DNA from 2 places in the Kitasatospora sp. NPDC092948 genome. Region 2 is predicted to be linked to the other one. Evidence: predicted binding sites of a transcription regulator. Region 2 holds the regulator's gene; the other holds the start of a gene.

Region 1 (7,593 bases), on a different contig from region 2:
CCAGGCCTCGAACGCGGTTTGTACCGGTTCCGCCACAAACTAGGCGGCGACGACGCTCTCACTCGGCAGAGTGACCTCGATCAGGCAGCCCGCGGGGGCCTCCGCCACCCGGATCCGGCCGCCGTGCAGGTCGACGGCCCAGCGGGCGATGGCCAGCCCGAGGCCGGTCCCGCCGTCACTGCCCGGGCCGAGCGCGGTCGGCGAACCGCTCCGGCCGAACCGCTCGAACACCCGTTCCCGGTCGGCGAGCGGAATGCCTGGGCCCTGGTCCTCCACCTCCAGCAGCAGCCCGCTGCCCTCCGCCGCCCGGGCCCGCACCGTCACGGTGCCGCCGGCCGGCGAGTGCTTGCAGGCGTTGTCCACCAGATTGGCCACCACCTGGTGCAGCCGCTCCGCGTCGGCCACCGCCGACAGGTCGGACGGCTGCACGTCGAGCGCCAGTCGAACGTCCTCGCGCCGGGCGTACGCACCGCCCGCCGTCGCGCCGTCCACCGTCACGCCCCGCAGCACGCCGTCCAGGAACTCCCGCACCTGGAACGGGCGGCAGTCCAGCGGGACCACGCCGTCGTCCAGCTTCGACAGGTCCAGCAGGTGGGTGACCAGCCGGCCCAGGCGCTCGGTCTGCTCCAGCGCGGTGCCCAGGTTCTTCGGATCCGGCTTCACCACGCCGTCCACCACGTTCTCCAGCAGGCCGCGCAGCGCCGCGATCGGCGTGCGCAGCTCGTGCGAGACGTTGGCGATCAGCTCGCGGCGGTGTCGGTCGGCGGCCTCCAGATCGCCCGCCATCCGGTTGAAGGTGTCGGCCAGTTCGCCGATCTCGTCCCGGGAGGACACGTGCACCCGGGCGCTGTAGTCGCCCTCGGCCATCGACCGGGCCGCCGCCGTCATGTCCCTGAGCGGCGCGGTCAGGCCGTTCGCCAGGAACTGCATGAACAGCAGCGAGGCGATCAGCGAGAAGATCATGATGATCCGGATCTGGGTCTCCGACCGGATCGCCACCACCACCATGCCGGTGGCCAGCACCACCGAGACGACCACCAGCATCGCCAGCTTGCCCTTGACCGAGCGCACCGGGTCGAACGGGCGGATGTCGGCCCACACCCGGCGCGCGGCGCGCACCGCCAGCGGGGGCCGCGGGGCCGGTGCGGCTTCCCCGTTGCGTTGCTGCGGAAAGGTCATGACGTCCCCAAGGACTCGTCCCCGTTGTCTGCTCGGATGCCCGCGGGCCCCCCGGAGGCCCGGCCGGCGGCGTCCGGTCAGGACAGCGGGGCCTCCAACGCGTACCCCACGCCGTGCACCGTGCGGATCCAGCTCGCACCGATCTTCCGGCGCAGCGCCTTCACGTGGCTGTCGACCGTGCGGGTGCCGGACGCGTCGGTCCAGTCCCACACCTCGGCCAGCAGCTGCTCGCGGGTCAGCACCGCGCGCGGCTGCGCCGCCAGGCATGCCAGCAGGTCGAACTCGGTCGGCGTCAGGTGGACGTCGCCCGAACCCAGCCGGACCCGGCGCTGGACGTGGTCGATCTCCAGTTCGCCGAAGCGCAGGCTGCCGAGCGCCGGTGTGCGGGCCGCCTGCTGGGCGCGCTCCACCCGGCGCAGCAGCACGTTCACCCGGGCCGCCAGCTCGCGCATCGAGAACGGCTTGGTCATGTAGTCGTCCGCGCCGACGCCCAGACCCACCAGCAGGTCCGTCTCGTCGTCCCGCGCGGTCAGCATCAGCACCGGCACCGGGCGCTGGGCCTGGATCCGGCGGCACACCTCGAGGCCGTCGAAGCCCGGCAGCATGATGTCGAGCACCACCAGGTCGGGCTGCCAGGTGTGGAACCCGTCCACCGCGCCCGGACCGTCGTGGGCCACCGCCACCTTGAAGCCCTCGGCCCCCAGGCGGGCCGCGATCGACTCCGCGATGGTCGGCTCGTCCTCCACCACGAGCACCCGTCGCTGGGTGCCCACCGGGCCACTGCTGATCGTCTCTTGCTGAATCTCTGTCACGGTCACGCCACCGCCCCCAGGGCTGCGGGCCGGCCGCCTGTGGGGACGGCGGGCTCCGCTTCGTAGTCGTCTTGTTCCGTCGTGGGCTGCTGCCCCGCCCGCCGGTGCTGCTCCTGGCAGCGTACGGACGCCGTCCCCGCCCCGGAGGGCGGACCGGAGGTTTCCGGCCGCGGACTGTCATGTTTGGCAGGTCCCCGTTCGGACGGGCAGGCCAGTACCTTACCCGCAGCACTTGCGACCTGTAACGGTACGTGTGCGAGCGGCATATGCACGGCCAACGGTCTTCACAGGACTTCCGCAGACACCTCTCACCTGCCACCCGTATCGTGGCCCCGACGAAGCGTTCGGGAGGCACCATGACCAGCGCGGAACTGCGACGACGACTCATCCGGCCAGGCCTGCGTGCCGTCCCCACCCCCCGGACCAACCCGTTCGCACTCGGTTACCTCGCCCTGCTGCTCGGCACCACGACCTACGCCCACTTCGGCGACCCGGAGACGGTCCACCGGCTCCAGGAACTGTCCTCCACCGACGCGCACAACCTGGTGATGCACCCCCTGGTCGCGCTGGTCGGCAGCGGGCTGTGGGGCGCCGGGTCGGTGTGGATGCCCTACTTCTGGGCCTTCCTCCTCACCGTCGCACCCCTGGAACGGCGGGCCGGCGGACTTCGTGCCCTCGGCGTCTTCGGGGCCGGGCACATCGGCGCGACGCTGCTCTCGCAGGGGGTGGCGGTGGCCTCCGTGGCGGGTGGGGCGGCTGCGCCCGATGTGCTGGACGCGATGGACATCGGCGTCAGCTACGGGGTGCTGGCCTCGCTCGGCGGGCTGGCCGGGCTGCTGCGGTGGCCCGGGCGGGCCGTCGCGCTCGGCGCCGGGCTGGCGCTGATCGGGCACCAGCTGCTCACCGACCCGGATCTGGTGACCTCGGTCGGGCATCCGGCGGCGCTGCTGCTCGGCGTCGGGATGTGGCCGTGGCTGCGACGCGGGCGCGGGCCGCGGGGGCCGGAGCGGGTGCGGGTGTGGGAGACGGTGGCGGCCTCCTCGTAGCGGCGCGCCCCTGGTGGCAGCCCCTTCGCTCAGGGTGAACGTGATGCGGGGAACAATCGTCGGCGCCCAGGCCTTAGTCAGGTCGACTCAACTTCACTGACTGGGGAGAGATCATGGCATCGACGTCCGTTCCGCTCACTCTGCCTGTGCTGCCGCTCGACGACGAAGTGGTGCTTCCCGGCATGGTGGTCCCGCTGGAACTCTCGGATCCGGAGGTGAGGGCCGCCGTGGAGGCGGCCAGGGCGGGGAGCAGCGGGGGGAAGCCGCAGGTGCTGCTGGTGCCGCGGCTGGACGGCTCGTACGCGGCGGTGGGTGCGCTGGCGACGGTCGAACAGGTGGGGCGGCTGGCCGACGGAGACCCGGCGGCGCTGGTGCGGGCCGTACGACGGGTGCGGATCGGCCGGGGGACGACCGGCCCGGGGGCGGCGCTGTGGGTGGAGACCACGCCGTTCCAGGAGTCCGACCCGGGGCTGCCGGTGGCCGGCCGGGCGGCCGAGCTGGTCAAGGAGTACAAGGCCCTGTCGACGACCTGGCTGCGCCGACGAGGGGCGTGGCAGATCGTCGACCGGATGGCCGCGATCGAGGACATCGGCGACCTCGCGGACAACATCGGGTACGCGCCGTTCGCCACCGCCGAACAGAAGCTGAAGGTGCTGCTGGAGGCCGACCGCCCGGCCCGGCTGGAGTACGCGCTGGGCCTGCTGCGCGACCACCTCGCGGAGGAGGAGGTCAACGACTCCATCCGCAAGGACGTCGAGGAGGGCGTCGCCAAGCAGCAGAAGGAGTTCCTGCTGCGCCGCCAGCTGGAGGCCGTCCGCAAGGAGCTGGCCGAGCTGAACGGCGAGGCGGGCTCCGAGGAGGACGACTACCGGGCCCGGGTGGAGGCGGCCGATCTGCCGGAGAAGGTCCGGGAGGCGGCGCTCAAGGAGGTCGACAAGCTGGAGCACTCCAGCGACCAGTCGCCCGAGGGCTCGTGGATCCGCACCTGGCTGGACACCGTGCTCGAACTGCCCTGGAACGAGCGCTCCGAGGACGCGTACGACCTGGCCGGTGCCCGGGCGGTGCTGGACGCCGACCACAACGGGCTGGCGGACGTGAAGGACCGCATCGTCGAGTACCTGGCGGTGCGCAAGCGCCGGGCCGACCAGGGGCTCGGGCAGATCGGCGGCCGCCGGGGCGGCGCGGTGCTGGCGCTGGTCGGGCCGCCCGGCGTCGGCAAGACCTCGCTGGGCGAGTCGGTGGCGAGGGCGATGGGCCGGTCGTTCGTCCGGGTGGCGCTCGGCGGCGTCCGGGACGAGGCGGAGATCCGCGGCCACCGGCGGACGTACGTGGGGTCGATCCCCGGCCGGATCGTCCGGGCGATCAAGGAGGCCGGGACGATGAACCCGGTGGTGCTGCTGGACGAGATCGACAAGGTCGGCTCGGACTACCGGGGCGACCCGGCGGCGGCGCTGCTGGAGGTGCTGGACCCGGCGCAGAACCACACCTTCCGGGACCACTACCTGGAGGTCGAGCTCGACCTGTCCGACGTGGTGTTCCTGGCCACCGCCAACGTCATGGAGGCGATCCCGGAGCCGCTGCTGGACCGGATGGACGTGGTCCGGCTGGACGGCTACACCGAGGACGAGAAGGTCGCCATCGCCCGGGACCACCTGCTGCCCCGGCAGCTCGCCAAGGCGGGCCTGGCCGCGGAGCAGCTGACGGTGGACGAGCAGGCGCTGCGCCGGCTCGCCGCCGAGTACACCCGGGAGGCGGGCGTCCGGAACCTGGAGCGGGCGATCGCGCGGATCCTGCGCAAGGTCGCGGCGCAGACCGAGCTGGGCGAGCGCGAGCTGCCGGCCGCGATCGGCGGGGACGACCTGCGGGCGCTGCTGGGCCGGCCGCACCACGTGCCGGAGTCGGCGCAGGAGCCGGCCGAGCGCCGCACCGCGGTGCCCGGGGTGGCGACCGGCCTGGCGGTGACCGGGGCCGGCGGTGACGTCCTCTACATCGAGGCGTCGCTGGCGGACGCGGAGACCGGCTCGACCGGGCTGACGCTGACCGGGCAGCTGGGCGACGTGATGAAGGAGTCGGCGCACATCGCGCTCTCCTACCTGCGCTCGCGCGGCGCCGAGCTGGAGCTGCCGGTGACGGGCCTGCGCGAGCGGGGCATCCACCTGCACGTGCCGGCCGGCGCGGTGCCGAAGGACGGTCCGAGCGCGGGCATCACGATGACCACGGCACTGGCCTCGCTGCTGTCGGGGCGCAAGGTGCGCACCGATGTGGCGATGACCGGCGAGGTGTCGCTGACCGGCCGGGTGCTCCCGATCGGCGGGGTCAAGCAGAAGCTGCTGGCCGCGGACCGGGCCGGGGTCACCACGGTGATCATTCCGAAGCGCAACGAGGCGGACCTGGACGACGTCCCCGCCGAGGTGCTGGAGCGGCTCACGGTGTACGCCGTCGCCGACGTCCGGGAGGTGCTGCGGTTGGCGCTCGAACCGGCAGAGGTGCTGGTCGCGGCGGCTTGACCGGGCCGGAAGCCCTCGGCGTGTCAACTCCGAGGGCTTCTGGTGGTTGCCGATCCGGGCCCGTGGCAGACTTCCCGCATGCCGTCCCCTACGCAGCGCGTGTTGACAGCTGTCCCGGAGCCGATCCGTCCGTTCCTGGTCAAACACCGCAAGCTGGTGAAGTTCCTCGTGGTCGGAGGAACCTGCTTCCTGATCACTATGGTGATCAACTTCGCCCTGAAGACGACCGTGCTGGAGTCCAAGCCGGTCATCGCCCTGACGGTCGCGACCGCCCTGGCCACCGTGGTGTCGTACGTGTGGAACCGGCAGTGGTCGTTCCGGGCGGCCGGCAAGCAGCGCGAGGCGGCGCTGTTCATGGTGGTCAGCGCCATCGCGGTGGGTGTGAACGACATCCCGCTGGCGGTCTCGCGCTACGTGTTCGACCTGCGTTTCCCGGACGTCAGCCGGTTCACCCAGGAAGTCGCGGACTTCACCAGCGGCATGATCATCGGCACCCTGGTGGCGATGGTGTTCCGCTACTGGGCGATGAATCGCTTCGTGTTCACCCGGTTGTCCGACCGTACGGACAGCGACGAACAGGGGCGGGAGCCCGAGCGGGTCTGACCCCCGCCCCGTCCGTGCCGGCCGCTCACGCCTCCGTCGGGGCGGGGCGGCCGAAGAGCGGCCGGCGGGCCGCTGCGACGAAGGTCACCGCGACGCCGAGGGCGGCCCAGACCGCCAGCACCGTCAGCGGCATCGCCATGGCGGACGAGCCGAGGTAGGCGATGGAGCGGGTGGCCGAGGTGCCGGCGCCGTTCGGGATCCACTCGCCGATCGCCCGCCAGAACGCCGGCAGCAGCGGCGGCGGGTAGACGCCGCCCGCGCTGGGGTTGCCCAGCACCACGAAGACCAGCACGGCCAGGCCGATGCCGATGATGTCGAACAGGCACTGCATCGCCATGGTGACCGCGCCGACCGAGAACACCACCAGTGCGCCGATCGCGCTCAGTGCCAGGATCGAGCCGGGCAGCGCGTTCAGGATCGGGCCGGTGATCAGCGTGCCGCCGAGGCCCGCGGCCACCGAGTACAGCGCCAGGGTGCCGAGACGCAGAGTGGCCCGGCTGGTGTTGGCGGGGCGCGCGCCGGCGCTGACGCCGAGGATCGAGGCGACCAGGTAGCCGCCGACGCACCAGCCGACCACCAGGTAGAAGCTGGACAGGCCCTTGCCGTCGCCGGCGGCCAGCGGAATGGTGTCCTGCACCTCGACGGTGCGGTGCTGGGCGGCCGCCACCTTGGTGACGATCAGCTCGGCGGCGCCGGACGCGGCCGGGCCGCGGGCGTCCGCGACCAGCAGGGTGTCCTGGGTGCCGGCCGGGTCGAACACCCAGGCCGCGTAGATCTTCTGGTCCTTGATCCGGGCCTTCGCGGTCTCCGCGTCGGGTTCGACGGAGGCACGCACCGCGTCGTTCGGGACGGACTCCAGGGCCGCCGTCAGCTTCGGGGCGATCTCCGGCGGGGCGACCACGGCGATGGACAGCTGGTGCGGCTTCGGCTGGTGGAGCGCGCCCACGTACGAGGTGATGAAGCCGAGCTGGAGCAGCAGGACGGCGACGACCAGGAGGAACGCGCGTGGGGTCACCGCGTCCTTGAGCTCGTTGACGAATCCCTTTGCAGGCTCTGCCATGCGGGGCATCTCCCTATCAATCCGGTATCAGTACGCAAATCGGATACTTAATATCATGAAACAGTTGCGCGCCGGTGGATGCGCCGCCTGCGCGATACTGAGCGCCATGAACGACCCCGTAGCGGACCCGGACGCCGCCGAACTGGCATTTCTCGCGGTCGAGCGCGAGGTGGCGACGCTGTTCCGGCGCAGCCGGGCGCGGGCCTCCGAGGTCTCCCGGCTGGTGCACCCCGAGCTGGAGGCCGGGGCGTACGTGCTGCTCTCCTTCATCCGGGAGTCCGGGCAGGCCCGGGTGACCGACATCGGGCTGCACTTCGGTGTGGGCAAGGCCACGGTGAGCCGGCAGATCCGGGCGATCGAGGAGCTGGGCCTGCTGTGCCGGGAGA
Region 2 (7,593 bases):
CGGAGGCGGGAGCCGTGGCTGAACCGGACATCGCCCCTCGGGCCGGGGTCGAGCGGCCGCTCCACCTCGCCGCACCCCGGGCCGGCCGGGTCCCGCTGCGCGAGCCGAGGGAGCAGGACGCGGCCGCCCGGCTGCTGGAGCACTACCGGGCGGTCAACCCGCGCACCACCGGGGCCCGGCTCGGCGCCGGCCCGCGGGAGCACGCCACCGGACCGCTCGCCCGCGCCGACCTGGCGGCGACCGGCTTCGACGAGCCGACGCCGATGCGGGACGGTGCACGATGACCACACCGCCGACCGATCCGCGCAGGCCCATGCCCGAACTGCCCACCGCCGCCGAGAAAGCCCTCTACCTCGCCGTCCTGCGGGCCGGCCGGATCCCGCTGCGGGAGCTGACGGAGCAGGACGCGGGCGCCGCCGCCCGGCTGCTCGAACTCGGCCTGCTCGAACAGTACGTTCCCGACGGCTGGGTCGCCGCCGTCGACCCGCGCTCCGCCGCCGCCCGCCTCGGCGCCGCGCACCGGGCCGGCGCCGCCGACCTGCTGGCCCGCGCCGACCGGGCCGCGCTCGCCCTCGACGACCTCGCCGACCACTACGACGCCGCCCGGCACCGCCTCGACGAGGCCCCGCAGATCACCCACGTCCACGGCCTGGAGCGGATCCAGCACCGCCTGCTCGCCATCGAGGCCGAGCGGTACGAGGAGGTTCTCGCCGCCCAGCCCGGCCACCGGCCGGCCGAGGCCCTCGGCAACTCCCGGATGCGCGAAGCCCTCGGCCGCGGCGCGGTCGCCGACATCCTCTACCAGCCGATCGCCCGCCGGACCCCGCACACCGTCGCGTACGGTGCCGTCGCCACCGGCTGGGGCGCGCGCCTGCGCGTCCTGGACGAGCCGTTCGCCCGCATGATGATCTTCGACCGGCGGGTGGCAGTGATCTCCGGGGCCGTCGACAACCGCACCGCCGCCTTCATCGAGGACCCGGGCGTGATCGCCCACCTGGTCGACGTCTTCCAACGCGACTTCGCCCGTGCCGAACGCGTCCCCTGGCAGATCCTGGACGGCGCCGAACTCCCCGAGGCGCTCGGCCGGGTGGGCGAGCTGCTGGCCGAGGGGCTGACCCAGCGGGCGATCGCCTCCCGCCTCGGCATCGGCGAGCGGACGGTGGCCGCCCACATCGCCCGGCTGCGCGAGCGGTACGGCGCGCAGACGCTGTTCCAGCTGGGGCGGCTGATGCGGGACGGTGCGCGGTGACCGACCGACTGCCGGGCGAGGAGGAGCGGGCGCTGTACCGCCAAGTGCTGGAGCAGGGCGGACAGGTGATGTTCCGTGAGGCGATGCAGCAGAACGCCGCCGCCGCCCTGCGGCTGATCGAACTCGGCCTGCTGATCCACCACGCCGTCGACGAGTCGCTGAGCGCCGTCAACCCCCGCGCGGTGGCGGCCCGGCTGAGCACCGACCTGCGCGAGGCGGCCATCCGCATGCTGACGAGCTCGCAGCGGGCCCCCGCCCAGCTGGAGGACCTGGTGCGCGCCTACGACCAGGCCCCGCGCCGCCCCGACCGGTCGCACGCGGTCGAGCGGGTGAACGACCGCCTGCAGATCCGGCACCGCATCATGCAGATCGAGTCCGAGATGCAGGAGGAGACGCTCGCCGCCCAGCCCGGCGGCGCCCGCCCGGTCGGAAACATGCGGCAGTCCCTGTTGCGTTCGCTGGACTTCCTCGACCGGGGCATCGTCCTGCGCACCCTCTACCAGCCGGGCGCGCTCGCCGACCCGCCCACCGTCGACTACGCCGCCGAGGTCTCGGCCGGCGGCGAGCGGATCCGGATCCTGGACGAGCCGTTCCGGAAGATGCTGATCTTCGACCGGCGGATCGCGATCATCAGCGCCTCGCCGGACGACAACCAGGCCGCCTTCGTCGAGGACCCGGCCGTGCTGGCCAGCCTGCTCGACGTGTTCGAACGCGACTGGGCGCGCGCCACCCGGATCGACTGGCACGCGCAGGCCGGCCGCCCGCGCGGCACCGGCGTTCCGAAGGAGGTCGGCGCCCTGCTCGCCCAGGGCCTCACCCAGCGCGCCATCGCCTCCCGACTCGGCCTGTCGGAACGGACGGTGGCCGCCCACATCGCCCGGCTGCGCGAGCTCTACGATGCGGAGACCCTGTTCCAGCTCGGCTGGCAGCTGCGCGGAGCGCCGGAATGACCGATCGGAACCGACCGCCCGGGCGCCGCCCGGGGGCGGCCCGGAAGGAGTGGGACCTGTGACCGAGCCGAACGGAGCCGCCCTGCCGACCGAGTCCGAACGACGGCTGTACCAGCAGATCCTGGACCAGGGCGGACGGGTGGCCTTCCGCGAGGCGGTCGAACAGGACTCGACCGGGGTGCTGCGGCTGCTGGAACTCGGGCTGCTGGTGCACGACGCGGCCGACCGGTCGCTGACGGCCGTCAACCCGCGTGCGGTCGGCGACCGGATCAGCACCGAACTCCGCGCCGAGGGCACCCGGATGCTGCTGCGCGCCGAGGAGATGCCCGCCCTGCTGGGGGACCTCATCCACGCCTACGACGCCACCCCGCGCCGCGCCGACCGCTCCAGCGTGGTCCAGCACATCGAGCGGACCGACCGGATCCGCGAGCGGGTACGGCAGTTGGAGACCGAGGTGGCCGAGGAGATGCTCACCCTGCGGCCCGGCGGGGTGTCCCCGGGCGACCACCGGGCCGACTCGCTGGAGCGCGTCCGCCGCTTCCTGACCGGCGGCGCCGTGCTGCACACGGTCTACGAGCCCGCCGCGTTGCTCGACGGGGCCACGGTGCAGTGGGCGGAGACCGTCACCGGGTGGGGCGGACGGTTCCGCACCCTGAGCGAGCCGTTCAGCCGCATGGCGATCTTCGACCGCCGGATCGCCGTCGTCCCGGCGTCGGCGGACAACTCCAACGCCGCGGTGGTCGAGGACCCGGCGGTGGTCTCGTTCCTGGTCGCCGCCTTCGAACGGGACTGGGAGCGGGCCGAACGGGTCCGCTGGCGCTCCGCCGACCGCGAGGGCGAGAGCGTCGTCCCGGTCCACGAACAGGTCGGCCGACTGCTCGCCCAGGGCCTGACGCAGCGTTCGATCGCCTCCCGCCTCGGCCTGTCGGAGCGGACCGTGGCGGGTCACATCTCCCGGCTGCGCGAACTGCACGACGCGGAGACGCTGTTCCAGCTCGGCTGGCAGATGCGGGCGTCCGAGGATCCGGCGGCGACCGACTGACCGGCCGTCAGCCGGTGGCGATCTCCGGGGACCAGAAGCCGTACGGGCCGGTGTGCTCGCGGCGGGTGCGCGGGAACTGCTCGCCCGGCGCGGTCCAGAAGCCGCTGCGCAGCGACAGCGCCATGCCGGCCCAGTCCAGCGCGGTCTCGACGGTGTGGTGCAGCGCCTCCTGCGACCAGGTGTCGTCGAACACCAGCGGCAGCACGGGGGAGACCTGCTCGATGGTGGCGATCAGCGGGTTGTGGGTGATCGCCTCGTCCACCAGCATCACGATCGGCTTGCGCAGCGCCGACGCCCAGCCCAGCTCCAGGCTCACGCCGGCGGAGAGCGGGGCGCCGACGTACGCGAACACCAGGTCCGCGCTCTGCATGGCGCGGAAGTCGGAGGGCACCCGCTGCTCCGGCGCCTTCCCGGCCACCGTCCACGCGTCGCTGTGGTGGGCGCTGTACACCGCGGCCCCGCTGCGCAGCAGCGTGCTCCGCAGGGTGGTCAGCCTGGTGCGGCTGGCCAGCGTCACCACGCTGTCCGCCGGTCCGGTCAGCCGCATCAGGGGCGCGGCGAGGAAGACCCGTGCGCGTCGCCCTTCGCTGCTCGCGGGCGTCTGGTGCTGCAGTTCGGACTCTCTCATCTGTCAGCTCCGGGGACAGGCCGTCCGGATGATCGAGTGCCGGCGGCGGTTGGTCAGTGGCTGCTCAAGCTGATGGCTTGGGGTGCATTGTTGAACTGGGAATTGATGGTGCATTGGCAAGTGTGGTAGGCCTGCCAGCCCATTGAGAGCGAACTGATCGTCCATCGTGACCTGCGGTTGCGTCCAGAGTTGTCCGGTGGCATGTGGCTGCCTGGCAGCGAGATGACGCACCGAGTCTGCCTGGACTCTTGGCGTGGTTGAGTGAACTGCGGCACTATTGGTGCCGATTGAGCCTTGAATTCGGTTCAACGACAAGAACGGGGACAGGGGAGGTTGTATGTCTCGCATGAGGCGTTTTGTCCGGAAGGCGCTGATTCCGCTGGCAGTCGGCGCGGCGGTTCTGGCCGGTGTCGCGCTCAGCGGTTCCGGCGCGGGAACGGCGGCGGAAAACGGCGCCGTCGCGAAGCCGGCGATGGCGGCTTCCGCTTTGGACATCGGCTGGGCCTGAGTCATTCGGTGCTCTTGTGGCGTCCCGGACAGGGGACCGAGTCCAGCGGCTGAACAGGCCGCACGGATGCCGGGATGACCACAGGCCGGGCGGTCTGCCCGGTCACTCGCCCGGGAGCTGGGAGGCGGCCGACGCCTGGGCGAGTACGTAACCGAGCTGGAAGAGGGAGTCGACGTTGTAGTCCTCCCGCATTTCCGCGATATGGCGTGCGAGGGTTCGTTCGCTGATCCCGAGCCGTCGCGCTATGACACGATGGTTCGTGCCCGCCAGCAGCAGTTCGATGATGGTCTGGCGCAGCCGTGACACCACCTGTTGGGGCACGGAGCGGTCACCGTCGAAGGTGAGCGCCCGGTTCCAGCTCGGTTCGAAGACGGCGTCCGTGAGATAGGCGGCGATCGCCGGCTCGTGGATGAATGCCGCCATGTTCATGTCGTCACCCACCGGGATGACGGCGAGACGGCGGTCCAGCACGATCAGCCGGCCGTACGGCTCGTCGAGTGTGCGGTACTGCCCGCCGGCCCTGGTCAGCTTGGCGACGTAATCGCGAGTGGGCTGATGGTAGCGGGTGCTCGCGTGATAGATGGTGCGCATCGTCGTGCCGCGGCCCAGGCTGCCGAGATCGCGCTCGAAGGTGGCATCCAGCAATTCCGGCGGGCGTGGGCCGCCGGGCTGGAGGGCGAGCGCCTCCTTCATTCCGGAATCGACGTACTGCTGGATCTTCTGATTGATGAGCACCTTTCCGCGGACGTACTCGATCGAGCCGCCGATGTCGGCGGGGGAGTGGAACGCCTGGAAAAGGTCGTGGAATTCGGTCGGCAGGGAAGTCGTCCGGGCCAGCAGGTCCAAAGCCTGTCGTTGCCAGGTATTTGCCAAACCGGCGGCGAGCTGGGTCGGGTCGACTGCGATCAGCTGACCGGCCTCGGTGGTGTCCGGAACGAGCAGTCCGAGTTCGACGAGTTCGGCCAATGCCGCTGCTTCCACCGGGTCGGTGGCCGTTTGCGGGTGCTGCCCGCCGGCCCGGACCACCCGCAGGTACAGGTCGCGGGCTTCCGAGGTCAGGACCGTAGTCGTCCCCGCCGCCACGGAGCCGAATGGAGCCTTTCCACTCATTTGCGGCTCCTCGCCGTCGATCCGATCACACCCGGGATCCTCCTTGTCAGGATTCCAGGCGGCAAGTCTTTTGTCGAAGAGATGGAGGGATCGCCCGGTCCGACCCTCCGGACCCGGCGCAGGGGAACTCTCTCACGGAACCTCGAACCGCCGGCACCCCCCGTCGGCTCGGGGTGTCGGCGGTCGGTTACCGGAAGGCCGGGTTCAGCGCTTGGGCCGCCAGACCACCAGCGCGCTGGACTGCTGGACCTGCTGATAGGGCACCAGGTCGCGACGGTAGGAGGCGTGCACGGCGGCCTCGCGCTGCTGGAGCGTGGCGGCGGCGCCCTCCAGGGCGTCGACCAACTCGGAGACCCGGGACTGCAGGGCCGCGACCTGGTTCTCCAGTTCGATGATCCGCTTGATTCCCGCCAGGTTGATGCCCTCGTCCTGGGAGAGCCGCTGGACCTCGCGCAGCTGCTGGATGTCGCGCGCGGAGTAGCGGCGCCCGCGCCCGGCGGTGCGGTCGGGGCAGACCAGGCCGAGCCGGTCGTACTGCCGCAGCGTCTGCGGGTGCAGGCCGGAGAGTTCGGCGGCCACCGAGATCACGTAGACCGGGGTGTCCTCGGTGAGGACGTACGTCGGCGGGCCGGCGGGGCGGGTGCGGCGGCCGCCGCCGGGCAGGCCTTCGCCGATCCCGGCGCCGATCCGGCCCTCGTTGGCGTGCGGGCTGTCTGGGTGGGGACTCATCGGGGTCTCACGCTCCCTCCGCCGCCTTGAACAGGCCGGCTCGCGGGTCGTCCGAGGCGGTGGCCTCGCGGTACTGCTCCAGTGCGCTCAGCGCGTCCCCGCTGATGACTTTGGGGACGACGACCTCGACGGTGACCAGCAGGTCGCCGCGGGTGCCGTCCTTACGGGTGGCGCCCTTGCCGCGGGCCCGCATGGTCAGACCGTTGGCGCTGCCCGGGGGCAGCTTGAGCTTCACGGCCGGGCCGTTCAGGGTCGGCACCTCGATGGTGCCGCCGAGCGCGGCCTCGGGGAAGCTGACCGGCACCGTCACGGTGAGGTTGTCACCCTTGCGCCCGAACACCGGGTGCGGGTCGACGTGCACGGTGACGTAGAGGTCGCCGGGCTGGCCGCCGCGCTCGCCCTGGGCACCCTTGCCCTTGAGCCGGATGCGCTGGCTGTCCTGCACACCGGCCGGGATGCGGACCTGCATGGTGCGGGCCGAGGAGGCCCGGCCGCTGCCGTGGCAGACGGTGCACGGGTCGTCGACGATCATGCCGCGGCCCTTGCAGTCCCGGCACGGCTCGGAGAGCGCGAAGGCGCCCTGGCCTCGGCTGACGGTGCCCGCGCCGACACAGGTCGGGCAGACCCGGGGGGTGGTGCCGGTCTTGGCGCCGGTGCCGGCACAGGCGCGGCAGGCGGCCTGGGAGGTCATCCGCAGCGGCACCGTCGCGCCGTCCACGGCCTCCTCGAAGTTCAGGGTGACCTCGGTCTCGACGTCCGCGCCGCGCCGCGGCTGCGCGGTCTGCCGGCCGCCGCGGTTGAACAGGCCGCCGAACACGTCGCCGAGCCCGCCGCCTCCGCCGGCCCCGCCGTTGAACAGGTCGCCGAAGTCGAAGCCGCCGGCGCCGCCCGCCCCGCCGGGACGGAAGCCGCCGTTGGCGAACAGCGAGCGTGCCTCGTCGTACTCCTTGCGGCGCTTCTCGTCGGAGAGCACGTCGTACGCCTCGGAGATGTCCTTGAACCGCTCCTCGGCCTTGGCGTCACCCTTGTTGGCGTCCGGATGGAACTCGCGCGCCAGCTTGCGGTACGTCTTCTTGATCTCGGCGGCGGTGGCGTCCTTGGGCACGCCGAGGACCTTGTAGTAGTCCTTCTCCACGTAGTCCTTAGCGCTCATGGCCTTTGACCGCCACCTCCCGTAATCCTAGAAGTCTGTTGGTGAATCGTGTTGTTGTGAAGAGCCCGGGATACGGCGCTGCGGAGCCGGCCGCCGTACTGGACGACGTACGACTCCGCAGCGCACGGGGACTCTACTCAGCTGTCGGACGAACCGTCAGCCTTGTCGCCCTCCGGTTCGCCGGTGGTCTGGGTGCCCGGCTGGGGCTCCGCGACCGCGACCAT

What was found. Region 2 encodes HspR, which represses chaperone genes until heat shock. Its sites were predicted from a motif close to TTGAGNNNNNNNNNCTCAA; they were not measured.
Region 1: a site for HspR is predicted at 3,110-3,128, ahead of lon (endopeptidase La). Genes of this name have one in related genera too.

The regions. Positions count from the first base shown of each region.
Region 1 is NZ_JBIVPU010000003.1:604,554-612,146, forward strand. Features, by position in the region: gene ACIQF6_RS12255 (ATP-binding protein) at 40-1,179, opposite strand; gene ACIQF6_RS12260 (response regulator transcription factor) at 1,257-1,991, opposite strand; gene ACIQF6_RS12265 (rhomboid-like protein) at 2,348-3,037, shown strand; gene lon (endopeptidase La) at 3,151-5,544, shown strand; gene ACIQF6_RS12275 (GtrA family protein) at 5,644-6,147, shown strand; gene ACIQF6_RS12280 (DUF3533 domain-containing protein) at 6,173-7,207, opposite strand; gene ACIQF6_RS12285 (MarR family winged helix-turn-helix transcriptional regulator) at 7,314-7,593, shown strand, end outside.
Region 2 is NZ_JBIVPU010000002.1:777,045-784,637, reverse strand. Features, by position in the region: gene ACIQF6_RS08435 (helix-turn-helix domain-containing protein) at 1-22, shown strand, start outside; gene ACIQF6_RS08430 (hypothetical protein) at 15-284, shown strand; gene ACIQF6_RS08425 (LuxR C-terminal-related transcriptional regulator) at 281-1,249, shown strand; gene ACIQF6_RS08420 (LuxR C-terminal-related transcriptional regulator) at 1,246-2,199, shown strand; gene ACIQF6_RS08415 (LuxR C-terminal-related transcriptional regulator) at 2,258-3,241, shown strand; gene ACIQF6_RS08410 (hypothetical protein) at 3,249-3,869, opposite strand; gene ACIQF6_RS08405 (hypothetical protein) at 4,216-4,377, shown strand; gene ACIQF6_RS08400 (helix-turn-helix domain-containing protein) at 4,480-5,487, opposite strand; gene ACIQF6_RS08395 (heat shock protein transcriptional repressor HspR) at 5,692-6,216, opposite strand; gene dnaJ (molecular chaperone DnaJ) at 6,224-7,369, opposite strand; gene grpE (nucleotide exchange factor GrpE) at 7,507-7,593, opposite strand, start outside.